3 regions of the Streptomyces sp. NPDC013187 genome follow, and region 3 is predicted to be linked to each of the others. Evidence: riboswitches for the same ligand, from Rfam matches in the RefSeq annotation. Region 3 holds a riboswitch; each other region holds the start of a gene.
What was found. Region 3 has a riboswitch for cyclic di-AMP ahead of ACFY5B_RS29420 (transglycosylase family protein). Riboswitches for the same ligand answer to the same signal wherever they lie in the genome.
Positions count from the first base shown of each region.

Region 1: it holds a riboswitch for cyclic di-AMP, as region 3 does, so the genes downstream of both, ACFY5B_RS06570 (M23 family metallopeptidase) here and ACFY5B_RS29420 (transglycosylase family protein) in region 3, are expected to answer to the same signal.
Region 2: it holds a riboswitch for cyclic di-AMP, as region 3 does, so the genes downstream of both, ACFY5B_RS19085 (NlpC/P60 family protein) here and ACFY5B_RS29420 (transglycosylase family protein) in region 3, are expected to answer to the same signal.

Region 1 covers NZ_JBIBAF010000003.1:122,957-126,223, forward strand. The annotation lists gene ACFY5B_RS06565 (M16 family metallopeptidase) at 1-1,157, shown strand, start outside; cyclic di-AMP (ydaO/yuaA leader) riboswitch at 1,350-1,514, shown strand; gene ACFY5B_RS06570 (M23 family metallopeptidase) at 1,527-2,315, shown strand; gene ACFY5B_RS06575 (GntR family transcriptional regulator) at 2,537-3,232, shown strand.
Region 2 covers NZ_JBIBAF010000008.1:268,869-272,135, forward strand. The annotation lists gene ACFY5B_RS19085 (NlpC/P60 family protein) at 1-1,165, opposite strand, end outside; cyclic di-AMP (ydaO/yuaA leader) riboswitch at 1,174-1,346, opposite strand; gene pcrA (DNA helicase PcrA) at 1,659-3,267, shown strand, end outside.
Region 3 covers NZ_JBIBAF010000015.1:87,697-90,963, forward strand. The annotation lists gene eno (phosphopyruvate hydratase) at 1-676, opposite strand, end outside; gene ACFY5B_RS29420 (transglycosylase family protein) at 940-1,635, opposite strand; cyclic di-AMP (ydaO/yuaA leader) riboswitch at 1,640-1,806, opposite strand; gene ACFY5B_RS29425 (transglycosylase family protein) at 2,035-3,003, opposite strand; gene ACFY5B_RS29430 (cytochrome P450) at 3,124-3,267, opposite strand, start outside.

The DNA.
Region 1 (3,267 bases), on a different contig from region 3:
AGGGCACCGACAAGCACTCCGCCGAGGACTTCGCCGCCGAGCTGGAGCGCGCCGGAGCCACCCTCGACGCGCACGCCGACCACCCCGGCGTCCGGCTCAGCCTGGAGGTGCCGGCCTCCCGGCTCGCCAAGGGACTGGGCCTGGTCGCCGACGCCCTGAGGGCACCCGCGTTCGCCGACAGCGAGGTCGAGCGGCTGGTCGCCAACCGTCTCGACGAGATCCCGCACGAGCTGGCCAACCCGTCCCGCCGTGGGGCCAAGGAGCTCTCCAAAGAGCTGTTCCCGGCGGACTCGCGCATGTCGCGGCCGCGGCAGGGCACCGAGGAGACCGTCGCCGCCATCGACTCCGCGGCCGTACGCGCCTTCTACGAGAAGCACGTCCGGCCCGCCACGGCCACCGCCGTGGTGGTCGGGGACCTCACCGGCATCGACCTCGACGCCCTGCTCGGGGACACGCTGGGCGCCTGGACGGGCTCCCCGGCCGAGCCGCGTCCCGTGCCGCCGGTGACCGCCGACGACACCGGCCGGGTCGTCATCGTGGACCGTCCGGGCGCCGTCCAGACGCAGCTGCTGATCGGCCGGATCGGCCCGGACCGGCACGACCGCGTGTGGCCCGCGCAAGTGCTCGGCACGTACTGCCTCGGCGGCACCCTCACCTCCCGCCTGGACCGCGTCCTGCGCGAGGAGAAGGGCTACACCTACGGCGTACGGGCGTTCGGCCAGGTCCTCAGGTCCGCACCCGACGGCACGGGTGCCGCGATGCTCGCCATCAGCGGTTCCGTCGACACGCCCAACACCGGCCCCGCTCTGGAGGACCTCTGGACGGTGCTGCGCACCCTCGCCGCCGAGGGGCTGACCGACGCCGAGCGGGACGTCGCCGTGCAGAACCTGGTCGGCGTCGCGCCGCTGAAGTACGAGACGGCAGCGGCCGTCGCGAGCACGCTGGCCGACCAGGTCGAGCAGCATCTGCCCGACGACTACCAGGCCACGCTGTACCGGCAGCTCGCCGCCACCGGCACCGTGGAGGCCACCGCGGCGGCCGTCAGCGCCTTCCCGGTGGACCGGCTGGTGACCGTGCTCGTCGGTGACGCGGCGCAGATCAAGGCGCCCGTCGAGGCCCTCGGGATCGGCGAAGTCACCGTCGTCGCCGCCGAGTAGCGGCACACGCGCTCAGGGGCCCTGGATGTCTTCGAAGGCACCAGGGCTCCTTTATGCCCGAATTGGGATGGGAGTTGCCTGTCTGCCCTGTGGGATGCGCTACAAAAGCCGGGATTCGTTTGGGAATTGAAAGTGGCGCCGCTTAGCGTCGTCCGGGCTGTTCGTCAGGCAGTGCGCCGCACCCGCGGCACCGGACAGTCATCGCCGAGTCCCCGTACGGCGCGAGCCAGGGGAGCCGGGGACCCACCGCAGTCCCTGGGGTGAATCGGACGCCCGCGCGTGCCGCGAGGGAGTCCGTAGGAGACCTTCCTGCTCCGAACCCGTCAGCTAACCCGGTAGGCGAGAGGGAAGGAAAGGACCAGCCACCACATGGCGTTCACTCGCGCCACCGGGAAGCACCGTCGTCCCAGCAAGATCCAGCGCCGCACCGCCCGCGCGGCGGGTGTCGCGGCCCTCGCCACCACCGGCGTGATCGGCACCGTGGCCGCCCCCGCGGCCTTCGCCGCCGAGCCCAGCGCCGAGCAGACCGGCCTCACCCCGGTCGTCACCATGGGTGACACCGTGGCCCAGCAGATCGACGCCCAGGCCGTCGCGCAGCAGCAGGCCGCCGAGGAGGCCGCCGCCAAGCAGAAGGCCGAGGAGGCCGCCCGCAAGCGGGCCGCCGAGGTGGCCGAGAAGGCCAAGGAAGCGGCCGAGAAGGCCCGCGAGGCCAAGGAGCGCGCCGCCCGCGAGGCCGAGCGCAAGCGCCTCAACGCCTACGTCGCCCCGATCTCCGGTTCGTACGTCTCCACCGGCTACAAGGCCAGCAGCGGCCTGTGGTCCTCCGGCAGCCACACCGGCGTGGACTTCCACGCCGCCAGCGGCACCTCCGTGCACGCGGTCGGCGCGGGCACCGTCGTCGAGGCCGGCTGGGGCGGCTCCTACGGCAACCAGATCGTGATCAAGATGAACGACGGGACGTACACCCAGTACGGCCACCTGTCCTCCATCGGCGTCTCGGTGGGCCAGCAGGTCACGCCCGGCCAGCAGATCGGCCTGTCCGGCGCGACCGGCAACGTCACCGGCCCGCACCTGCACTTCGAGGCCCGTACCAGCCCCGAGTACGGCTCGGACATCGACCCGGTCGCCTACCTCCGCTCGCACGGCGTCGGCGTCTGACCGGAACCTCTCCGCCGTTCCCGAAGCCCCGGCTCCCCGAGCCGGGGCTTTCGGTGTTTCCGGATGCCCGCGGGGTGCCTTCGGATGCCCGCCGCATGTCCGCTGTCCAAAAAATATCCCTGGATTCTCGCCTGCCGTCGGAAATTCCGGCTCATTGCAATAGAGTCACAGAATCACGCGCCGCTCGTCGGCGTTTCACGGGGATTAAGCGGAGGTCGGTCATGCGTATTCCCGCGCACTCGGTGTGCACGGCCATCCGGGACGACATCGTCGCGGGTGTCCACACACGCGGCAGCCGGCTCACCGAGGAACTCCTCGCCCGCCGCTACGGCGTCTCGCGGGTGCCCGTCCGGGAGGCGCTGCGCACGCTGGAGGCCGAGGGCTTCGTGGTGACCCGCCGGCACGCGGGCGCGTGCGTGGCCGAACCCACCGAGCAGGAGGCCGCCGACCTGCTGGAGATGCGGATGCTCCTGGAGCCGCTCGGTGCGGCCCGCGCCGCCCAGCGCCGCACCGAGGCGCATCTGAAAGTCCTGCGTGGACTGGTCCGGCTGGGCCAGGACCGGGCCCGCCGCGGCAACAGCGACGACCTGCGCTCCCTGGGCGCCTGGTTCCACGAGACGCTCGCCCAGGCCTCCGGCAGCCCCGCCCTGACCTCGATGCTCACCCAGCTCCGCCACAAGATCACGTGGATGTACGCCGTGGAGGCTCCGCTCAGCCCGGTGGAGTCCTGGACGGAGCACGGCGCGATCGTGGACGCGGTGGCGCGCGGGGACGGCGAGCGCGCGCGGGCGGTCACGGCGCTGCACACCGAGCGCGCGATCGGCGCGCACCGCCTGCGCCTCGGTTCCGCCGAGGATCGCGCCGACCGTGTGAGGAACTCGCAACATGCCGTAAACACGGCGAGCCTGCGGCATTAACACGACAGCCGTATACAAAAGAGTGACCAATTCCC
Region 2 (3,267 bases), on a different contig from region 3:
TGTGGATGGCCGATTCGCCGTCGTAGTAGATCGACTCCTCGCGCACGTACGTGCCCGGCTTCGGCGCGTGGATCATCATGCCGTTGCCGATGTAGATCCCGACGTGGGTGACGTCGTCGTAGAAGAAGACCAGGTCACCGGGCTGTGCCTGGGAGAGCGGGACCGTGGTGCCGGCGTTGACCTGGTCGTAGGTCGTGCGGGGCAGGGTGACGCCCGCGGCCTTCCAGGCGGCCTGGGTGAGGCCCGAGCAGTCGTAGGAGCCGGGTCCCACGGCGCCCCACACGTACGGCTTGCCGATCTGGGCGCGGGCGAAGGCCAGCGCCTTGTCGGCCTTGGTCGCGTACGAGGAGTCGGCCGGAGCCGTCGAGGAGGACGAGCCGGAGCCCGCCGACCCCGTCGATCCGGACGTGGACGACCCGCCGTCCTGCTGGGCGGCCTCCGCCTGCGCCTTCTGCTGCGCGGCCTGCTGCCGGGCCAGTTCGTCGGCCTTGCGGGCGGCCTCCGCCCGCTTCTCCCTCTCGATCGCCGCGAGCCGGGCCTTCTCCTCGGCGGTCAGCTTCGTCATCAGCTCGCGCGCGTCGGCGAGCTTGCGCTGGACGGTGGCCTTGGCCGTCTTCAGATCACCCTGCGACTCGGTGAGCGTCTCGAGGCTCTCGGTGGCCTCCTGGCGCTTCTTCATCGTCTCGGACTGCTGCGTGACGTAGTCGTCGACCGCGACCTTCTGACGGCCGGTCATCCGGTCCATCAGCTGGGTCTGGTCGAAGTAGTCCTGCGGGGTGTCCGCGAGCAGGAACGTCGCCGTGTCCGGGGCGGCGGCACCGGTGCGGTACTGGGCGGAGGCGAAGGAGCCCAGCTCCTCGCGCGCCTCGTTGAGCTTCTGGGTGCGCTGGGCGACGTCGTCGAGCAGGGTGTCGACGCGCTTGCGCTGCTTCGCGGTCTTCTCCTTGGCCGCGTTGTACTTGTCGGTCGCCGACTCGGCCTGGCGGTACAGGTCGTCGACCTTCTTCTCGACTTCCTCCAGGCTGGGCTTGTCGTCGGCCTCGGGGGCGGCGTTGGCCGACTGGGACAGCAGGGCCACGGAGGTGAGGGCCGCCGTTGCGAGGGCGGGGGTCCGTATGCCTGCCATGCGCGTACCCGTAGGACGCGACTTGCGGTGCGACGCCAAGGGAGGCGACTCCTTCCATGTTCCGCCTACCGGGTTAGCTGTCGGGTTCGGGCGGGTGGTTCGGAAGGTTTGCCCTACGGCCTTCTCCGCACAGGGAGTCGGGCCGATTCACCCCAGGTTCACGGTTGGGTCCCCGGCTCCGGCTGCCGCTGCGGCACACCGGACTCGGCGGAGGCCGCGCGGCCCGGCGACGTTCGCCGGTGGGGGTCATGCGGCCTGGTCGCACCGTAGCCAACTCGTGTGGCCCCTGTGAAGGTTGATGGGTGATATGCCCGATACATTTTCGTGACCTTATTCCTGAGCGTTGCCGAGAGTGAACGATCAAGGGGTATTGGGTGGGATAAGTCCATACATGCCGGGTCTGTAGCAGGGCGTGATCGCGCCGTCATGGAGGGCGACAACGCGCCGTCGGGCGGTCGGCGGGCCCGGGCGCCCGGCGATGTTCTCAGGGCGGCGGCGGGCTGTCAGTGGGGCGCCCTAGACTCGGAGAGCGATGAGCAGCCTCTTTGACGACAGCTTCCTGGCGAACCTCCAGGCCCAGCGGGGCCCCGCGGACGAGCCCCCGCCGCCACCCGAGGACGATCACGTTCCGGAGCCGATCCCGGACGATCTGTTCGGCGGGAAGTTCGACGTGCCCCCGGACCGATGGGGGTCCCCCCGCTCGAGCGGAGCCGAGAGTGGGGGAGGCTACTACCGGGACGGAGCCCCCCGCCCGGTGGTGGACACCGCCGCCCTCCTGGAGGGGCTGAACGACAACCAGCGCGCCGCCGTCGTCCACTCCGGCTCCCCGCTGCTCATCGTGGCCGGAGCCGGCTCGGGCAAGACCCGCGTGCTCACGCACCGCATCGCCCATCTGCTCGCCGAGCGGGACGTGCACCCGGGCCAGATCCTCGCGATCACCTTCACCAACAAGGCCGCCGGCGAGATGAAGGAACGCGTCGAGCAGCTCGTCGGCCCGCGCGCCAACGCCATGTGGGTCATGACCTTCCACAGCGCGTGCGTGCGCATCCTCAGGCGCGAGAGCAAGAAGCTCGGCTTCACCTCGTCCTTCTCGATCTACGACGCCGCCGACTCCAAGCGCCTGATGGCCCTGGTCTGCCGTGACCTGGACCTCGACCCCAAGCGCTTCCCGCCCAAGTCCTTCAGCGCCAAGATCAGCAATCTGAAGAACGAGCTGATCGACGAGGAGGACTTCGCCGCCCGGGCCACCGACGGCTTCGAGAAGACCCTCGCCCAGGCCTACGCCATGTACCAGTCGCGGCTGCGCGAGGCGAACGCCCTCGACTTCGACGACCTGATCATGACGACGGTCAACCTGCTGCGCGCCTTCCCGGACGTCGCCGAGCACTACCGCCGCCGCTTCCGGCACGTCCTCGTGGACGAGTACCAGGACACCAACCACGCGCAGTACGCCCTGGTCCGCGAGTTGGTCGGCACCCCCTCGGAGCACCCCGTCGACGTGCCGCCCGAGGCCGAGATCCCGCCCGCCGAGCTGTGCGTGGTGGGCGACGCCGACCAGTCGATCTACGCCTTCCGAGGCGCGACGATCCGCAACATCCTCCAGTTCGAGGAGGACTACCCGGACGCGACGACGATCCTGCTGGAGCAGAACTACCGCTCCACGCAGACGATCCTCAGCGCCGCCAACGCCGTCATCGAGCGCAATGAGTCCCGCCGCCCCAAGAACCTGTGGACCAACGCGGGCACCGGCGCCCGGATCACCGGCTACGTCGCCGACACCGAGCACGACGAGGCGCAGTTCGTCGCCGACGAGATAGACCGCCTGACCGACGCGGGCGAGGCCAAGGCCGGCGACGTCGCCGTCTTCTACCGCACCAACGCCCAGTCCCGTGTCTTCGAAGAGGTCTTCATCCGCGTCGGCCTGCCCTACAAGGTCGTCGGCGGCGTCCGCTTCTACGAGCGCAAGGAGGTCCGGGACGTCCTGGCCTACCTGCGCGTGCTGTCCAACCCCGAGGACTCGGTGCCACTGCGCCGGATCCTCAACGTCCCCAAGCGGGGCATCGGCGACCGCGCCGAGGCGATGATCGACGCCCTGTCCCAGCGGGAGAAGATCAGCTTCCCGCAGGCGCTCAAGCGCGTCG
Region 3 (3,267 bases):
TCGCCTCCAGGATGAGGTCGAGGGCCTCGCGGTTGGAGCCGAGGTTCGGGGCGAAGCCGCCCTCGTCGCCGAGGCCGGTGGCCAGGCCCTTGCTCTTCAGGACCTTCTTCAGCGTGTGGTAGACCTCGGCGCCCCAGCGCAGGGCCTCGGAGAAGGACTCCGCGCCGATCGGGGCGATCATGAACTCCTGGATGTCCACGTTGGAGTCGGCGTGCGAGCCGCCGTTCAGGATGTTCATCATCGGCACCGGAAGCAGGTGCGCGTTGGGGCCGCCCAGGTAGCGGAAGAGGGGGAGGTCGCTGGCCTCGGAGGCGGCGTGGGCCACGGCGAGGGAGACGCCGAGGATGGCGTTGGCGCCGAGCGAGCCCTTGTTGTCGGTGGCGTCCAGGTCGAACATGGCCTGGTCGATCAGGCGCTGCTCGGTGGCGTCGTAGCCGACCAGCTCCGGGCCGATCTGCTCGATGACCGCGAGGACGGCCTTCTCCACACCCTTGCCGAGGTAGCGGTTCGAGTCGCCGTCGCGGAGCTCGATGGCCTCGAAGGCGCCCGTGGAGGCGCCGGACGGGACGGCGGCACGACCGGTGCTGCCGTCGTCGAGGCCGACCTCGACCTCGACCGTGGGGTTGCCTCGGGAGTCCAGGATTTCCCGGGCTACGACGACGTCGATGGACGGCACGAGCATCTCCTTCTTGAATGTGACGCGGTGACGCGGGTCGCGTGGACCCGGCGAGGTGCGGGCCGTGGTGGCTCGCGACATGAGCCTAACCGGCTCCGGGCGATCGGCCACCGGGTCGCCCACCCCATGGACAGAACCGAGAGTAAATTGTTTCCGAACGGAACAAAGCCGGTTCCCGAAAAAACCCCGCCCCGGTGCGTACGGGGGATGACGCACCGGGGCGGGGAGACCGTGGACCCCGGGGGGCCCGTGCGGGCCGCTGCTTACTTCAGGTGCAGCTGCTGGCCCGGGTAGATGAGGTTGGCGTCCTCGACGATGTCCTTGTTCAGCTCGAAGAGCTTCTCCCAGCCGCCCTTGACCTTCTGGTCCGCGGCGATCGAGCTGAGGGTGTCGCCCTTGGTGACCTTGTACTCGCCGTCACCCTTCTTGACCTTCTTGCCGGTCGGGGTGGTGACGGTCTTCTTGGCCGCCGGGCGCTCGTCGGAGCGGGAGGCCGGCTGCTGCTGGGTCTCGCGGGTCTCGGTGCTCTGGCTCTGGCTCTGCGAGGAGCTGCCCGAGTCGCTGGAGGAGCCGCCACCGGTGTAACCGGCGCTCGACAGGCCCTTGCCGCAGACCGGCCAGGCGCCCTTGCCCTGGCTCGCGAGGACCTTCTCGGCGATCTCGATCTGCTGGTCCTTGGTGGCCTGGTCGGCGGTGGAGGCGTACTTGGTGCCGCCGTAGCCGGACCAGGTGGAGGCGGAGAACTGCAGACCGCCGTAGTAGCCGTTGCCGGTGTTGATGGACCAGTTGCCGCCGGACTCGCACTGGGCGACCGCGTCCCACTCGGACGCGGTGGCGGCGGAGGCGTTGCCGGCCGCCATCAGCGGGGCGGCGACGGCGGCACCGGTGACACCGGCGATGGCGATGACCCGAGAGGCCTTGGACGGACGGCGGTGCGTGCCCTTGCCGGAAAACAGCATGGAGAGATCCCCTCACCGACGCCTGCGAGGTGAGCTGTCGGGTTCGGGCCGGTTGAGTTGCCCGGCCGCGCCCCTCCCGGGACACGGCTTCACCCCAAGCCCTTCCGGCACAACCGGCCGGTCGGGCACCTACCTTGGGTCCCCCGCTCCTGCCTACGGCGCTTGACGCGACGACTGTTCCCGTACGGCCGCTGGCAGGATTCGGCGTTGCGGCAGCCGGGGCTCGCGGTGACGAGCGATCACGACCGTAGACAGGTGATCCGCCGAATTTCAAAGACGATCAGGGCTTCTGAGATCTATCTCTCACCGCGCTTATACGGGACATTCGGCGCGAAACATGACGTGAACTCACCCGGTTTCGGGGCGACTTCGACCGCCGTTTCCGCACTGCCCGAACAGCTACCTCTCGTCCGCTTCGCCCTCGACCGTGAGCGCCTGACCGGGGTGGATGAGGTCCGGGTCGGCGCCGACCTCGTTCTCGTTGCTCTCGTAGAGCTCTTGCCATCCGCCGCCGACCCGAAGGGCGTCGGCGATGGACCAGAGGCTGTCGCCGATACCCACGATGTAGGCACCTTCGGACGCGTCCCCGGAACCCTCGTCGGCGCCCGCGGAGTGACGCCCCGTGGACTTCTCCGCGCGATCGCTGCCGGGCGCGCCGGTTTCGTCGGCACTGGGACCGCGATGACGGCCGGAGCCGGTGTCGGTCAGCCGCGAGGAGTCGTCGCCCTGCTGGGCCTTGCCGGCTTTGCCACTCTCGGAGGCGTCCGGCGATGAGCTGTCGGACTGCCGCTTCTGTGACGAACCAGCGGATTCGGTCGACTTGTCCGTCTTGGCGGTTTCATCCTTCGAGGTCGATGTCGCGTCAGGCGATGACGAAGGAGAGGAGGAAGGGCTGCCCGAGGGGGACGAACCGAGCGAGTCGAGCAGGCCGGGCGAGTCGACCTCGCCGGACGAGCCGGACGAATCGGATGACCCGGACGAGTCCGACCCCTTGCCCTGCTCGAGGCCGGAGAGCAGTCCACAGGTGCGCCACGCGCCGACTCCCTGGTCGGCGAGGATTCTCTCGGCCACGGCTATCTGCTGGGAGCGGCTGGCCAGATCGGCGCTCGCGGCGTAGTCGAGGCCGCCGTGGTTCTCCCAGTCCTCCTGGGACAACTGCAGGCCGCCGTAGTAACCGTTGCCGCTGTTCTCGCTCCACGCACCGCCGGTCTCGCAATCGGCGACCTTGTCCCAGGTCGTGCCGTCTGCCGCACTGGCACCGGAGGCCCCGAGGAGCGGGATCGCGATGGCGGAGCCGGTCACTCCGGCCGCGACGAGGAGAGCCGGAGCCTGGCGGGGGCGACGGTGCCGACCGTTCCCGGAGAGCATACGGAGACCTTTCACGCGACAGCAGTGACCGACGCGGCGTGAATCCCTCCGCGTTGATGGGTGAACGTATCGGCAGACGATCACTTGTCACAAGTTCATGCCGCGCAGATCACGTGAAGATCACAGGTCTGATGTTTCGTCACGTTCGGCCGGTGCTGCCGGTGCTGCCGGTGCTGCCGGTGTGAACTCCACCGGCAACGTGCGCAGCCCGCGCATGATGAGGCCGCCGCGCCATCGCAGCTCGGCCGGATCCGCAGCGAGCCG